4 regions of the Fulvivirga ulvae genome follow, and region 2 is predicted to be linked to each of the others. Evidence: riboswitches for the same ligand, from Rfam matches in the RefSeq annotation. Region 2 holds a riboswitch; each other region holds the start of a gene.
The links. Region 2 has a riboswitch for cobalamin ahead of metE (5-methyltetrahydropteroyltriglutamate--homocysteine S-methyltransferase). Riboswitches for the same ligand answer to the same signal wherever they lie in the genome.

Region 1 (4,143 bases), 2.9 Mb from region 2:
TATTTCCTAACCTGACCATTTCATTAGCTCCCTGGCCAACGTCAATGGTTTTGGTAACTTCAAGAGCATTCAGGTCGATAACTTTAACCGTTCCTGTTACGCCGTCTGCACCCCAATCCGTTACATAGCCCTTATTTTGGTCTATACCAAGAAAATACCGTGGGGAAACTATCCCTGCATCCTTGTTAATTGTTCCCAATGAACCGAAATTCTCAGCATTAATAACCTCAATCTTACCTGAGTTTTGAACTACAATATAACCATTACCATTATAGATGCTCATTGATTGCGCCTGATCCCCCAAGGGCCTTTCCGCATTTTCAAGAAATACATCATTGATCATAGTATTGGTAGCCTTGTCAAAATATGAAAGGCTGGCGTCGCCATTGCCAAATCCGCCTTCATTGATCACAAAAAAGCCTTCCTGACCAGGCAATGGCCCCACACTGTCATCATCAGAACATGACGCGAACAAGCTGGAGGTGGCCACTAAAAGGCCAAATAATACGCGTTTTAAAAACTGGTTTTTCATTTTGGTTTATTCTCTAATTAAATTGATATATGATACTTAAATGATAGTTCCTTCGTGGCATAGGCCGTGCATTACGGATCTCATAGTCTTCGTTAAAGGCATTTTTTACCTGACCTGAGATTCTTAATGTATGTTTTTGAGATAACAAGAACTTATAAGAAGCTGAAACTCCGGTCAGTGTGTAAGGGTCTATTGATCTTCTATTATCTCCGGTAACATATTGCTCGCCTATATAGAGCTGGTTTATTCCTAATGTGAAATGTGCATGGACTAAATTCAGCGAAGCCTTCCCTTGATGCAAAGGCGTATAGATTACCTGTTTATCCAATTCTTGTAGATTACCGCCCTCACTGATCTCCTGCTTGGTGGATTTTGTATAACTATAATTGCCCCAAAACTGTAGCTTCCAGTCGTCTGACAGTCTGTATCCATATTTTAAAATAAGCTCTGCCCCTCGTGCCCAGATTTTCTGCACATTGACCGGGCTCCATACTGATTCTACTTCCACCCACTGAATCCATTGTGAAATGGTATTACTATAGCCTGTTAATTCAACGGAAAGTTGTGAGTTACCAAACCGCTTTTCAGATAATATACCCAGTTCCGTACTCCACCCCAGCTCGGGTTCCAGATCAGGGTTACCAACTGCTCCGGCCCCTTTCCAGTACAGGTCATTGAAAGTAGGGATTCGATAGCTGCGGGCCACCTTTGATTTCAAAGAGAAGTCGTTATTTAGCGAGTAGTTCAATCCCAGGGAGGGCATCACTGGTGAAAGGTCACCATCACTCAATGTCTCCCTCAAGCCCAGGTTGGCCTCCAGCCTTTCCGCAAATAGCCTTTTGGCTGAAACATACAGGCCTGTCTGGTTTCTGGAAGGTATTTCACCTGCATAACTGTCCACCTCCGCCTGATCGTAAGTGTTGTTTATACCTGCATCGAGCCATGTAGATTTATCCAGTTTATAAGTAGCTTCAATCTCACTGACCCATGACAGGGATTGTGTGGTGGACACTTCGGTTAATTTGTCGTCGTAGTCCAGGTGGTGGACCAATAAAGCCGATTGTCCGCGGAACATCCTTTTACTGTTTTGGCTCTTCCACTTTAAAACCGCTCTGTGAAATTCATCAGCCTGGGTTTCCCTTGCATCACCTGAGGCAGAAGCCGGGTCCGGAATATGTACCAGGTTGTCCTGATACCAATATTTCAGGCTTATATCACTGTTTCCATTGAGTTGGTAGTATAATTCTGACAATATACCATGCTGATCGATGGAGGCATTGTTTTGCTCCTCTTCCCGGGTTGTGTAACGGTTGAAATAGGTAAAATCATTGTCGGCATGGTTCACAAAGCCACGTATAGATGCCCGCACTTTTTGATGTTTCCAGTTGACATTCGCGCCCGTATAGGTACTGCCAAAACTGCCTATTTGCTGAAATATCTTACCACCAAAGCCTTCCTGCATTGCAGCCTCCGTACCAAGATGAATGGCCCCACCCAGGGTACCCGAGCCGAAAAGGGACCCTGCACCACCATACTGGAGAGATACGTCATCCACAAAGCTTACTGGCATTAAAGTGAGGTCAAGGCTACCGTTGGTCGGACTTTGCAGGTTTATACCTTCCCAAAAAACAGCAGTATGATTACTTCCAGTGCCTCTTACAGAAGGAGTTGAAAGTCCACTCACACCATAAGACCTGATATTGGCTCCTGACAAATTGGTCAATAACTCAGACAGGTTACTGTACTCCGTAGCTTCTCTCTGTACAGGTGAAATTTTCTCCACCTTTTCACCAATGGTAAACTTCTCCAGACGCGTTCCCTCAATGCTGATCTCATCCAGAACCAACGCCGTGGTATCTTCCTGGGCAGCCACATGCTGAACGAAGATGCCTGTAACCAAAGGTAATAATAGAATTCGCAGATAACTCATTCGACAACGTGTTAATGAGCCTTAAATAGAAGCCATTAAGAAATGGGCGAAATGATGGATAACATAGCGTTCACTTCTTAAAGCCTCAACTCCCGAAGGCCCAGATATAAAACTATTGGCAGGTCTCCTGGCTTACCCGACTTTGAGGACCTTCCCATCCCGACAGGTCAGGACAGTGGCAAAGATGATCAAAGCGTATTATCTGTACTGGTGTACAGGTCGGGATTACAGTTGCGGGGACAGCTCCGGAATGATCAGTAACACACTGAGGCACCGGATTCCCTTTTCATCATGATATGCCGTAAGGACTGATCATGAACCAATAATCGGCTCAAAGTTAGGAAAGAATTGAATAGCTCTAAACAAAATGGTTAATATTGTTCTGTATTCAACTAAAAGCACCGACCGATGAAGTTAAAGGTTCTGATTATTGTTTTTTCCATTTTAGCCATAGCCTGCAACCACTCTGATAAGGAGCGGAAAAGCAAAGAAATATTAACAGAAACTCCTGTTAATATTCAGTATGCCACTGGTTTCAGGGTTTCTTTAAAAGAAGGTTATCCTTTTGTGGAGGTACCCAGGCCCTATCAGGGTGCGGAAGAAGGTTTTAAATATTTGCTCGTGCCCAGAGGAGAGGAAATTCCGGCACACGACCGCGATGTTCAGATAGTGGAAGTGCCCATAAAAAGCATTGTCTGTACCTCTACCACGCATATTCCCTTGCTTGACTATATTAATGAAACGCAGAGCCTGACAGGCTTTACTACTACAGACTACATCAGCTCTGCTAACATGCGCAGCAGAATTGATTCCGGTTATGTAACTGAGCTGGGCATAGATAAGGAAATGAACATTGAGCGCCTGCTGGAGCTGGATCCCGAGGCTGTAATGGCCTATACAATTACCGGCGACTATGGACAGTTCCGCAAGATGAACCAGGCCGGAATACCGGTACTTATCAATGCGGAATACCTTGAGCGGCATCCTCTGGGACGTGCGGAGTGGATTAAATTCATGGCTTTGTTTTTTAACAAAACAGACATGGCAGACTCTGTGTTCAACGCTATTGAAAGTAACTACAATACAATGAGAGCAAAAGCCGCAAAGGCAGACTCCATGCCTACCTTATATAGTGGTGTGGTCTACGGTGATACCTGGTACCTCCCGGGCGGGGAAAACAATGCGGCTAAGTTGTTTGCCGATGCCGGAGCCAATTATTTGTGGCAGGACTCAACCACCGGATTTCTGGAATTAAGCTTTGAGTCGGTTTATGAAAAGGCACATGATGCTGACTACTGGGTGGGAGTTGCCTCTTATAATTCACTGGAAGAGATCAAACAGGCCGACCAAAGGTACTCCCGGTTTGATGCTTTTAAAAATGGAAATGTGTACAGCTACAATGCACGCATAGGAGCCACAGGCGGCAATGAATACCTCGAGCTTGGCTACCTCAGGCCTGACCTGATCCTGGCCGACCTGATAAGGATCTTCCACCCTGAATTACTGCCAGATAATGAGCTTTACTTTTACGAAAAGCTGAACTAAGAAACGGTGTAACCCAACAGACTTAAAGGGTATAAGCAAAAGTTGCTAGATTTACGGGTATTAAAAATGAAGGATGAATCAAAAAACACCGCTGATTGAATAGATCGTACACCATAAAATTAACATTGCTGCTGCC
Region 2 (4,143 bases):
ACTCCATTTAAAAACAAAACCTAGACTACAGTTTCATTTACACGCTCCCGAAGTTGCCTGGCGGCAGCTATCATTTCTACCAGGGCAGTTTTTGTTTCTTTCCAGTCACGTGTTTTCAATCCACAATCGGGGTTTACCCAAAGCCGTTCTGCAGGTATTACTTTCTTTGCTTTTTCAAGCAAGGCCAGCATCTCAACCCTGGAAGGTACCCTTGGCGAATGGATATCATAAACCCCAGGTCCGATTTCGTTGGGATATTCAAAGCTGGCAAAGACATCTAATAATTCCATCTGAGAACGTGAACACTCGATAGTGATTACATCGGCATCCATAGCTGCAATATTTTCGATAATGTCATTAAACTCTGAGTAGCACATATGGGTGTGGATCTGCGTTCCATCATTCACACCACTTGTAGCCAGCCTGAAGGCGCCGACAGCCCACTCCAGATAAGCCGTCCAGTCAGATTTTCTCAACGGTAGCCCCTCACGGATAGCAGGTTCATCTACCTGTATTATTTCTATTCCTGCTTTTTCCAGGTCTATAACCTCATCTCTGATGGCCAGTGCTATTTGCTGGCATGTCTTGGCCCGTGGCTGATCATTACGTACAAATGACCACTGAAGAATGGTAACAGGTCCCGTTAGCATACCTTTAACAATCTTATCAGTCAGTGCTTGAGCATAGGCTGTCCATTCAACCGTCATAGCCGCCGGACGCTTAACATCTCCGTAAATAATGGGAGGTTTTACACATCTTGAACCATAGCTCTGTACCCAGCCATACTTTGTAAAAGCAAAGCCGTCCAGCTTTTCGCCGAAGTATTCCACCATATCATTTCGCTCAAACTCCCCGTGTACCAATACATCCATTTCTATATCTTCCTGCCAGCGGATGGCTTTCTCTATTTCCTGCTTTAGAAATGCATCATATTGCTTTTGGGTTACATTGCCCTTTTTAAAGTCAGCCCGCCATTTCCTTACCTCAGCAGTCTGAGGAAATGAACCAATGGTGGTAGTAGGGAAGAGGGGTAGTTCAAGGAGTTGGTTCTGAAGCTCTTTTCTTTCCGGAAACACAGACTTGCGCCTGAAGTCTTTTTCGGTAACAGCATGGAGTCTGTGAGAAACTTGTTCATTATGGATCAACTCTGAGGTTTGCCTGCTTTTAATGGCATTGACATTACTATTAAACTCCTGCAGGTGAATATTTTCAACTTCATCTGACAACAAGTTTTTAAGTATTACGATTTCATCCAGTTTCTGTCTGGCAAATGCCAGCCACTGTTTTAGCTCCGGTAAGAGAGTCTCGTTATCGTTTTCAAGATCCAGATTACATGGAGAGTGCAGGAGCGAGCATGATGCGGCAATAGTTATTCTCTCCTTTCCTATCTTTTCAGACACCTTTTGAATAGTGTCCAGGGATTGCCTGAAATCATTTTTCCAGATATTCCGTCCATCCACAAGTCCTAATGACAAATTGAGATTTACAGGCAATTGTTTCGAGTTCAGGATGTTGTTCAGTTGCTCAGGGCTGCGGATCAGATCGATATGCAGGGTATCAACGGGTAATGAAAGTGCCAGGTCTAAATTGTCACCAAGGTCTCCGAAGTAGGTGGTTAGTATGATCTTAACCTGGGGAAACTGCTCATTAAGTGACTGGTAGGCATATTTAAGGGCCTCACGTTCTTTATCAGTTAAATCCATTACCAGGTAAGGCTCATCTACCTGAATATATTCCACCCCTAATTCAGTAAACTGCCTGAAAATATCGTGATAAACAGGAAGCAGCTGCTCAATGAGTTCTATCCTATGGAACCCTGATTCCTTTTCTTTACCGAGTAGCAAGTAAGACACGGGCCCAGGCACTACAGGTTTGGTAATTATGCCATTGGCTTTGGCTTCTTTGTATTCATCAAAAATTTTTGTTGAAGAAAGTGAAAACTGCTGGTCATTAGTGAATTCCGGCACGATATAGTGGTAGTTGGTATCAAACCACTTAGTCATTTCCATAGCAGTAATATCCAGGTCATCGTGCTGATAACCGCGGGCCATGGCAAAGTAAAGATCCAGATTGGATTTTGTATTGTCTTTTTTTAGCTCCTTGTATCGTTCAGGAATGGCACCAACAGTCAGAGTCATATCCAATATCTGGTCATAAAAAGAAAAGTCACCGGATGGGATCAGGTCTATTCCTGCATTCTTTTGAATTTTCCAATTGTGCGTGCGGATGTTTTTGCCGGTTTCAAGTAATTCTTCAACCGAAATTTTGCCTTTCCAGTAAGCCTCGCAGGCTTTTTTTAGTTCACGGTGGCTTCCAATAGACGGATAGCCCAAATTGTTTGTTTTCATAGCTTAAGCTTTTAAGTAATTTGAATAATTAGTTAAAAGCTCTTCAGCTCAACTTCACCATGCTTTTAATGAATATAGATAGAAAGGTATGTGCACACCTATACCCAGGTGGCATCAATATCTGTTCTGGCTAATACTTCAAATCGCGAAAGCATCGTCAAATCCTGTTATATACAGGACGATAAAGGCAGGTCTCCTGGCTTTCCGATTCTTGTCGGCCTTCTCATACTGCTTTGAGTACAATGGCATTTGTCAACAAGAATAGCGCTACCCCTTTAAGAGGTCGGAATTACAGTTGCGCGTCAGCTCGTGATTTTCACACGATTCCCTATTATTTTCGGCTTTCACCGAAAACCCTTACCGTTTTTGATTAAGAAATCAAGTAAAGAACTTATTGAATGGAAAGTTAGGAATAAATTTTTTAGAACCGGAAAGGAGGGGTTAAAAATGTTGGCAAATTGGTATTCAGTAAGTCCGAAGTCGGAAGTCCGGAAACCGGAGCTTTTTGTAAGTGGTGAACAGTGAACGGTGAACAGTAAATGGTGATCGGTGACTGGTAAACGGTAAGTAATATTGGAATTTTAGATATTTCTATAACTACCATCCCTCTTGAGGTGATTACAATACGTACCTTCAGAGCTAAATTGTGATCAATCGTAAAACCAGTGGAGTGAGTGAATCGGAAAAACAAGAACTCTCAACGTAAGCTTACCAGCGAAATAAGATAAAACTGCCTCATTGCAATTTCACCCTTATCCGGGCTGGATTTGTGTTTGAGCTCTAATCAGGAAAGTTCACTGTATGGTGTCGGCGGCAGGAGGGGTGTCCCGGTTTTGCTACCGGGACGAAAGGTGTGTTTTTATATTCCTTACTCTTTTGGATAATCATAGCTTACCATCCACTGTACATCGAACTTGTCTTTAAACATACTGAAATACGAACCCCAGGGCACATCACCGATAGGCATTTCAATGGCACCGCCTTCTGAAAGTTTGTCGTAGATGCGCTGTGCTTCATCTTTGCTGTCGGTCGATACGGATATGTAAAAATTGTTGCCCTGCGAAAGTTTCTGTCCCATCGATTCCAAGGCATCAGTGGCCATCAGCATATTGCCATCCCCGATGGGCAGCGCTATGTGCATTACTTTATTTTTAACTTCTTCCGACATGTTCTCGTGGCCCTCCATAGGCATATCGCCGAACCGGATGATACCACCAAGGAATTCGCCTCCGAAAATAGATTGGTAAAAGTTGAAGGCCTCTTCCGTATTACCGGGGAAATTTAAATAGGGATTGATTTTTGTCATGGTTGTTTTGATTTTGTTTTAGGCAAAAATATAAGAATAAACCACCTGACAGCGTGTGCAAATCCGCCAATGATCAGGGGCGAAAGCGGCGGAATTTATATAACAGTAGGTATCTGCTGTTCAAATTGTTATTATAACTATCACCTTATATAGTAAAACAACTCCTTATCCTTATTAATAATCTCAATACGCTGGTCTGAGTAATATTTAAAACCAGTACCAAAGGGAATGCCAATCCCTTCTGTACCTGAAAGATGCACGGCCTTTTTCAGATCGCTCCACTGATTGGCCTCATCATGTGCACCAATGATGTAAGGCACCAGCTTCATCATCTCTACAGACTCGTTATCTGCTGCAAAGGGGACCCGATCACCTAATTGAATAGCACCGGCTGATATGCCGATCAGAACTGCCCCGGACACATATCTTTCTTTGATAATGCCGGCAGCTCCGGTTTCTGATAACCTTTCCCATCCCGCTATTACATCA
Region 3 (4,143 bases), 1.9 Mb from region 2:
GGCTCATTACAGAAGATCGAAACGTAATCGCCGGATCTGCCGAAGACCTGGTGCTGGCGGGCATGATGGAGAAAACCTTCAAAGGTGAAAATGTAGAGTTCGATAACCAGACCGGAAACTTTAAAATCAAATACGGACTCAACAAGCAAGTGAGTTTGCATGGCATGGGAACCACCGCTATCTGGACCAGAAAAGCTTTGGAAAAAGAGGGGTTTGAAATACTGGACAACGGCTACTGCGATATTCAAATTCATATAGGCCAGCATTCGGATAATAACTGGCTCATCAAAGCCAATAATAGCGAAGTGGAACTTAACTCCATACAAGAGCTGAAAACAGAACTAAGATCGATAACACAATATCAAAACTAACGGTATGGGAAAAGACCTGGGAAAAACTTCACACTGCATATTATTTTGCAACGGCGGATCGTGCAAAAGAAAAGGAGCTGAGGAGATCACATCAGAAATCAGGGCCTACATGAAGTCCGAGGGACTTTATAATCAGGTCCACACAGTAAAAACCATGTGTAATGGCCGGTGCGAAGATGCACCGACACTGATCGTAATGCCGGAAAACACCTGGTATAAAAACCTGACCGTAGAGAAGGGTATCGAATTGGTGGAGCAACATATTAAACTGGGCAAGCCGGTTAACAAAAACATCCTGTATGCTCCCGGTATGTCGCAGGTGGCATCAGACAACCCGCTTGCACCTCCCGAAGCCAAGTTTTTTGAAGAAGCAAACGATGCTGAGTTGGGTTTGGTATTCATGGCAAAGGCTGACCCTTGGGAGCAAAATCTCTACCCGATGCTCAAAGATATTTTTCAAAAGTATAAGGATGATGTTGAGCTGGTTATACCGCAGGTGTCACCAAAGGCTGTCAGCATTCCTGCAACCGTACAATTGAATTACGATCACAAATGGTTTACAGCCAGCACTGCCCAATGGCAGGTACAGTTAGCCATAGGTATACCTTCTAAAGATGATGGAATCGCTTACAAAAAACGTAGAATAGGCACTGCCGAAGCCTTTAGGTCTATAGACCAAAACCAGTATGGTGTCCGGTTTAAGAGTAAGGTTGGAGAAACCCAGCTTTTGGTATTTGACAACAGCAATGAAAAGCTGTTTTGGAGACACTTTTGCAAAATTTATTTGGAAATTAATGAGCCTGGCATGGTGGCTGTTACCAGTATTTGACAAAGTAAAAACTGCTTGTCATAATTAAGATGAACAGATCATCATTGTCAGTAATTTTTATACATTTGTTACGCTTTTGGTTTCCGGATTAGTTTCCGGAATTAAAAGGGAATCCTGTTAAAATCAGGAGCTATCTCCGTAGCTGTGTGTCCTGTTTCTATTAGAATCATGGCATTTGTTAACCAAGCCACTGTCCTAAAATATTGGGATGGGAAGGCAACAAATGTCGGGACGAGCCAGAAGACCTGCCTAAAGTATAATATTCATAGCTTTCGGACGAAAGGCTCATGGGTCGGTTCTAATTTATTTTAGGTACTTCCTCACATCGCTATTCTTCCTTTTGCTATGGTTTAGTAATTATTTAAACCATTGTAAAATGAAAAAAACATTCTTAGGATGCCTTTGCTTCCTATTATCCCTCTGCACCATGAGGGGCCATGCTCAATCTGACACTACTTCAAATGCTTTCTCACGAGAATTAGAGGAAATTGTAATTTCCGCCTCACGCGTGAAAGCCAAAGAAGAAGATCTGCCTCAACAGGTACAGGTCATCACAGACACTGAAATTCAGCAATCCGGCTCAAAAGATGTTGCTGACGTACTTAAAAAGAAAGCTGGTGTAGACGTGATCCAATACCCGGGCCTGCTTTCAGGTATAGGCATAAGAGGGTATCGCCCACAGTTTTCCGGCTTGAACCAGCGCAGCTTATTGCTGATCGACGGCCGACCTGCCGGCGCCACCAACCTGGCAACTATAGACCTCGATAACATTGAAAGTATTGAGGTGATCAAAGGAGCCGCCTCCTCATTGTACGGCTCTCAGGCCATGGGAGGTGTGGTGAATATTGTTACCAAAAAATCGGTAGGTGAAATCAAAAAATCGCTCTACGCCAGTTTTGGTAGCTATAATACTTTTGAGCTAGGCTTAAACGTAGGAGGAAACCTAAGTGAGCAACTGGACTTTGATATAAACCTGAAGCATCTTCAACAAGATAAAGACTACCGCCACGGACATGATAACCTCTTCAGGGATAAATTTGGCTGGGACGAAGCTACCAGAACATACTATAGCACCGATTATGAAGTAGATTCCACCACCGTGGCCAATGACGTTTATGGTGATGGTGAAGAGCGGGAATACACCACCTATCAATACCAAAGTGGTGGCATTCGCTTCGGATATCAATTTCACAGAAACTGGAGAGCCTCCATAAGTGGTACATTCTTTTCCGCAAGTAACGTGCAAACCCCGGGAGATTATTTTTACGGCAATACCAGCCAAAGCCTTAAAAACCCTTACCGCTACGGTGCAGACCTGAAAGTTGAGGGTAAAATAAATACCAATCACCAGATATCTTTAAGGGCCTATAATAGTTTGGAATATTCCGATTACAGGTCAGTAAGTGCAGGGATTGTTTCAGACTACGTTACCTCAAAGAGAACTAATAAATGGGTGGGCTTTCAATTGCAGGGCAGCTATAACATTGGTAAACACATATTAACCTATGGTTTTGATTATAACAGGTCTAACACGACATCGGAAAGTTTCAATTCAAATGATGGCTCAGAAAAAGCGCCCAACTCACCAAACTACGGTATTTACTCAACGGCCATATTTGCCCAGGCTCACCTGAAACTTTTGAATGACAAGTTATTCGCCACACTCGGAACCCGGGTAGATAACATCACCTTCGATGTAAAGGAGACCCGGTTTTTAGATACTTATAAAGGTGCCGAGGAGTCGCACCAGGTATTCAATCCTAGTCTTGGACTAAAATACAAACTCCCAAAAAACTTTGATATACATGCAAGTGCAGGGAGTGCATTCGTAACTCCGGATGCCTATAACGTGGCAGGCTATAGTATCAGCGGACCAGGTAGGGAAGTTAATGTTAAGGGCAAGGTAAACATTTCCTATGGCAACCCTGATTTAGAGCCGGAAAGGGGCATCACAATAGATGGAGGCGTAGGCTACTTAAATAAAAAGAACGGGTTAAGTGCCGATGTTACCTATTTCAGCACCCGCGTAAAGGACCGCATCACTCAAGGGCCAACAGTAACATCAAATACAATCGAGATTACCCATGAGGGCGACACCATAGCCTCCACCACTACCTACATCAATGCAGAAGCTGCTACCATGTCCGGCCTGGAAACTTCAGTATCCTGGGATTTTGGTGCACTGGCAGGTTACGAATATTCCTTCAAAATATTTGTAAATGCGGTAAAATATATCAAACTGGAAGAAGAATTCCGTAATACCGCATATACTCAGGAAAATAAAATATCAACCAAGAAGGTGCACAATGTAGCGGACCTGACGCTTACCTATGGCCTGGAATACACCAACTATAAGTTTGATGCCCGCCTGGCTGCCCGGTATGTAGGCAGCCGATATGATACGGACTGGACGGATTATATCAACCGGCCGGAAATAGAATATCCGGCTTTTATGTTGCTTGATTTCTCCATCGCCTTTCCGGTAAATGAAAATGGCAGACTCATGATATTGGCCAATAACATCACCGATGAAAACTATTACGAAAAGCGAGGTTTTAACATGCCCGGCCGCAATATGCAGGTAAAATACACCCACAATTTCTAATTAAGATATGCTGATGAATACCATAGAAAAACCCCAAACCATAACTACGCTGGACGGCGCTCAGGAGGAAGTATTTCCTGTGGCATGTGAAGAGGAAATACTATTTGATCTTTTAGAAGACATCTTCAGCAACTACTGGCAGCAAATTCGTTTTGGCACTCTGTGTCAGGGTGCCGCCTGGGAGGTAGGTGCCCCTAACGCTCCTACCAAAATCTCGCTACTCGATGGATATCTGACCGTTGATTTTGGCCCCTGGCATTTTCATGTCTGTATTGGAGAAAACAATGGTACACGCCAGGCCCCAACTTCAGAGGAATTGAAAAAGCTACGCAAATGTA
Region 4 (4,143 bases), 1.9 Mb from region 2:
ACCAATAGCGCCACTCCCAGGCTGGCTCCGTTGCTGATACCGAGTACAAATGGCCCTGCCAAAGGGTTTCTGAATAAAGTCTGCATCAGAAGCCCCGCCACTGACAAGCCCGACCCAACCAGGAGAGCCGTCAAGGCTTTGGGTAGTCGAAATTCAGTAATAATAAACCCCCAGCTTTCCTTTTCGAGCGGTTTGCCTGTCAACGATTTCATTACCTGATCGAGAGGTATGTTGACTGTGCCATATCGAATATCCAGCAAGAACAGGATGATCAGGAGTATTATAGCGAGGGTATAGAATGCTATGTATTTGGAAGGGACAAATCTCATGGAGGATTAATTGAGTTTTTTATAATAGATAAGCTGGTGATCAGGGAATTTCTCTGGATGTATAATCTTTATTAAATCCTTAAGTATTAGATGTGGATTGACCAGACCTGTTTCCCAATAGTCGTTGGCTCCTGTTTCATTAATGCGGCCATATATGTTATAAACTTTCTTTTGCTGAAAAGCCGAGAACCGGGTATATCTTTCATCGTGATCGATAAATTCGGCGAGCTCGGTAAAACCTCCGGGATTGATCCAGATATCGGCATTGAGTTGTTTGTCTATAACCGTTTCAAAGCTTAATGGTATGCTTCCTCTTGACTTATCTGAGAACCAATAGTAAGAGGCGTTGGCATCTTTTAAAAGTTGTGCTGCATAGCTATTGCCTCCGGGCATGGACCAGGTGTCTTTGTATTTGGCCCCTGCGAGTACAGAAGGTTTGTCACTCACAGCAATGGCTTCTGCTTTTATTTGTTCATACTCATCTTCGATATGATTGAAAATGCTATCTGCCATAGCATCCTTTTCAAGAAAGGCTGCCATAAATTTTAGCCATTCGGCCCTGGCAAGTGGCGAGCTTTCCATCCATTCAATATTATAAGCAATGGGTACTCCTGATTTTTCCAGCAATTTCAGGTTATCGTGTATCTGGGCATGTCCGGTGGTCATCATGAGATCCGGTCGAAGGTCAATAAGGGTCTCAATATTTAAATTTTGGGTGTTTCCAACTTCTGCGATTTCACCATTTAAAGCCCGCTCTTTGATGGATGGATTATAGATATAGTCCAGTGTACTATGCCCAATGAGTGACTGCTCTGCCCCAAGCGTATGCAGTAGTCCGAGATGTGTGGTAGATAAGGTTACGATACTGGAAATCGGTATTTCGACTATAAAAACGTCCTTAGGCAGGTTTTCCGGTACAGGATCACCTTTATGGATTAGGATATAAGTGGCGTATAATGCAGTGGTATCCCAGGGGTTTTGGACTGTAATTTTCTTAAAACCATCCTGTTGTTTTATGCTAAAAAGTGATGCATGTTTAAGTTGGACAGGCTGGCGGGTCGGCAACGTAGATGTACCTTCCTGCTTTGGCGAATTGCATGCAGCCACAAGGCATATCAACACGGATAAACATCTGATAACGAGCTTCATTTTTAAATAATTTGCCCGGGGAAATGGAATCAGAATGACGCAACAAAAGATTTGCAGTACGCAGCAAAAACTATGTAGGATCTTCTAATCAGCACTTTTCTCCCGAAAGTTTCGATTACTATGTTTTACTGGCAGGTCTTCTGGCTTGCTCCAATGTTAACGGCCTTCCCATCCCGATGTAGAGACAGTGGCTTGTGATTTGGTTAACATTTTACAGAGCTTACAGCTGCGGGGACAGCTCCTGATTTTAACAGGATTCCCTTTTAATTCTGTTGACGAAAGTATCTCATCAACAAACACCAATGCTCAAATGTATATAAATTACTTTATTTGGACATAATAGTTAAGACTATCATTTTTCATCACAATGTGTCTTAGGTCTTCCAGCACCTTTTCAGGATGTACAAATCCTGACTGCCAAAAGTCATTTTTGCCATATTGGCTCAACCGGCGGTTGTTATTGTAAATTCGGAGCCGCCCGCCCAGATATTCCGGAGGCAGATTGAGCTCGGCAAGCTGACTTATGGTATTCATTTGGCTGCCCGGATGTAGCCAGATATCACATTGCTGAAGTAACTCAATTACTGTTTCATGAGATAATTTAATATTGCCGGGGTTGGTATCTTCCTTAAGTATGTACTGGCCACCAGCATCTTTGATGAACTGCGCCATATAACTATTGCCCCCGGCTACATACCAATTGTCCTTCCACATATAGCCTACAAAGAATTTAGGAGCACTATCTCTTTTGTTAAACTGAGATTTTATCTTCTCATAGTTATCAGCTTGTTGGTTAAACAGGGTAAAGGCTACATTTTCTGTTTTTGTAAATAGAGAGAGGTATTTTATCCACTCCAGTCTCCCTAAAGGGTGGTTTTCCGTGTGGGCGGAGAAGAGAATAACCCGGAGGCCAAGTGCTTCCAGCTTTTGGTTTACATCCATCGAGTTGCCAACGGCAGACTCTATGATCAGGTCGGGCTGGAGGTTAATTAAAAGCTCATAGTTCAAGTCACCACCTTTGCCTACTTCATTCACACCCTTATTGATAAAATAATTTCTCAAACTGTCATCAAAAACGTCCTCATACGAGGGAATGCCTACAATTCTATCTTGCAAACCCAACTCACTGAGCATATTTATGTGTGTAATGGAAAGGCAAACAATAGCACGCGCGGTAAAGCCGGAGTCTATATTAAATGTTTTCACTACGGTACTGTCACTGTTTGACCACGGGGCATTTATCTTAACCTCCGTGGCCCCGGATTTAAGATAGTCAGCGCCAAACCTTGATGCATGCGACAGGTCCAGGGCTTGTTTTTGTACAGGTGCTTCGGTTTGTGCCGGAGTACATTTCAAAAGGGTACCAAAACATAATATGATCAACAGGTTTTGGACGATACGGATATCAGGCAATGTCATAGCTATACGTGTGGAGTTTGGTAAGAATCATTTCAGCCCTTTGGCTTACGGGCATCAAAGGTATCTCATGAAGTGTAAAACCTAAGGACTGATAAACTTTAATAATTGATCTGTAAATCTTATTCGCTTGTGCGTATGTTTCTCTCCGTTCATGATCATTCACAAAAATGGACGGATGAATGGGTAGTATAAAGGCGTTTTTGTTATACCCGGCATTAGCCACTGCCTGGGTGTATGGGGGCGGTATGGGTAAATTACACGAGTCCAGGTTGGCAATAATATCGGGTAGAGCGCGATCGAAGAAACATAGTGCTGAATCTGTTTGAACCATGTGCTCTTTAACCATGGTATCAAAAGTAAGGGTGCAAAAATTTTGCATATCACCCCATGGGAGGGCATTGGAAGATATACTTAATTGTTGTCTGATAATTCTACGAGAAACTTCTTCATAACAGTTGAAACCCCGACGGCCTAACTCATGGAGCAAGGTTGTTTTTCCTGCGCTTGCAGCTCCTGTAATGATAAACTTGTTGCTCAGATTATCCATTGAATGCCGATAATTATGATGACAAAAATGAGCGTGACGGCATGGTTGATCATGGCCACTTTGTTTATCTCGTTAGGTGCAATGGCTCTGCTATTGCCTCCTATGAATGGCTTTTCAACTAATTTCCCATGATAATAATTGGGGCCGCCAAACTGGCAATTTAAAATACCGGCAAGGGCAGATTCCGGGTAGCCGGCGTTCGGGCTACTGTGTTTGTTTCCGTATTTGATTATATACTTCATGCCTCTTCTGCTTAGGGTCAGCCCGACCATTAAGAGGGCAGTGACTCTGGCGGGCATAAAGTTAGTGATATCATCAAGCTTTGCTGCAAACCTGCCAAACAGAAGAAAACGCTCATTTTTGTAGCCTATCATAGAGTCAAGCGTATTGATCATTTTGTAGGCCAAAGCACCGGGAACACCTAAAATGGCATAGTAAAATAAAGGTGCTATCACCCCGTCACTCAGATTTTCCGATAGTGTTTCAAATACAGCCAGTCGGATTTTATTTTCGTCTAACTGATCCGTTTCTCTCCCTACGATCCAGGAGAGCCTTTTCCTGCCAGCCTCAAGACCCTGAGCTAAAGCAGCAAATACAGCTTTTCCTTCTTCAATCAGGCTTTTGTTGGCAAGGGAAAAGAAAAGTAGAATGGTGGCAATAGGGTAATAGATGTAAGTGAAAGGCCTGATGAAGTGTATT

Region 1: another riboswitch for cobalamin. It lies ahead of LVD17_RS05145 (TonB-dependent receptor plug domain-containing protein); the one in region 2 lies ahead of metE (5-methyltetrahydropteroyltriglutamate--homocysteine S-methyltransferase).
Region 3: another riboswitch for cobalamin. It lies ahead of LVD17_RS09230 (TonB-dependent receptor plug domain-containing protein); the one in region 2 lies ahead of metE (5-methyltetrahydropteroyltriglutamate--homocysteine S-methyltransferase).
Region 4: another riboswitch for cobalamin. It lies ahead of LVD17_RS09250 (ABC transporter substrate-binding protein); the one in region 2 lies ahead of metE (5-methyltetrahydropteroyltriglutamate--homocysteine S-methyltransferase).

The regions. Positions count from the first base shown of each region.
Region 1 covers NZ_CP089981.1:1,239,354-1,243,496, forward strand. Annotated here, with positions in the region: gene LVD17_RS05140 (YncE family protein) at 1-532, opposite strand, end outside; gene LVD17_RS05145 (TonB-dependent receptor plug domain-containing protein) at 546-2,462, opposite strand; cobalamin riboswitch at 2,563-2,801, opposite strand; gene LVD17_RS05150 (ABC transporter substrate-binding protein) at 2,871-4,007, shown strand; gene LVD17_RS05155 (iron chelate uptake ABC transporter family permease subunit) at 4,103-4,143, shown strand, end outside.
Region 2 covers NZ_CP089981.1:4,098,759-4,102,901, forward strand. Annotated here, with positions in the region: gene metE (5-methyltetrahydropteroyltriglutamate--homocysteine S-methyltransferase) at 21-2,348, opposite strand; cobalamin riboswitch at 2,518-2,722, opposite strand; gene LVD17_RS17565 (VOC family protein) at 3,217-3,654, opposite strand; gene LVD17_RS17570 (Type 1 glutamine amidotransferase-like domain-containing protein) at 3,795-4,143, opposite strand, start outside.
Region 3 covers NZ_CP089981.1:2,234,153-2,238,295, reverse strand. Annotated here, with positions in the region: gene LVD17_RS09240 (ABC transporter ATP-binding protein) at 1-371, shown strand, start outside; gene LVD17_RS09235 ((2Fe-2S) ferredoxin domain-containing protein) at 376-1,200, shown strand; cobalamin riboswitch at 1,261-1,467, shown strand; gene LVD17_RS09230 (TonB-dependent receptor plug domain-containing protein) at 1,577-3,805, shown strand; partial or broken gene LVD17_RS09225 (DUF7676 family protein) at 3,813-4,143, shown strand, end outside.
Region 4 covers NZ_CP089981.1:2,239,636-2,243,778, forward strand. Annotated here, with positions in the region: gene LVD17_RS09245 (iron chelate uptake ABC transporter family permease subunit) at 1-329, opposite strand, end outside; gene LVD17_RS09250 (ABC transporter substrate-binding protein) at 336-1,478, opposite strand; cobalamin riboswitch at 1,592-1,797, opposite strand; gene LVD17_RS09255 (ABC transporter substrate-binding protein) at 1,800-2,897, opposite strand; gene LVD17_RS09260 (AAA family ATPase) at 2,884-3,444, opposite strand; gene cbiB (adenosylcobinamide-phosphate synthase CbiB) at 3,432-4,143, opposite strand, start outside.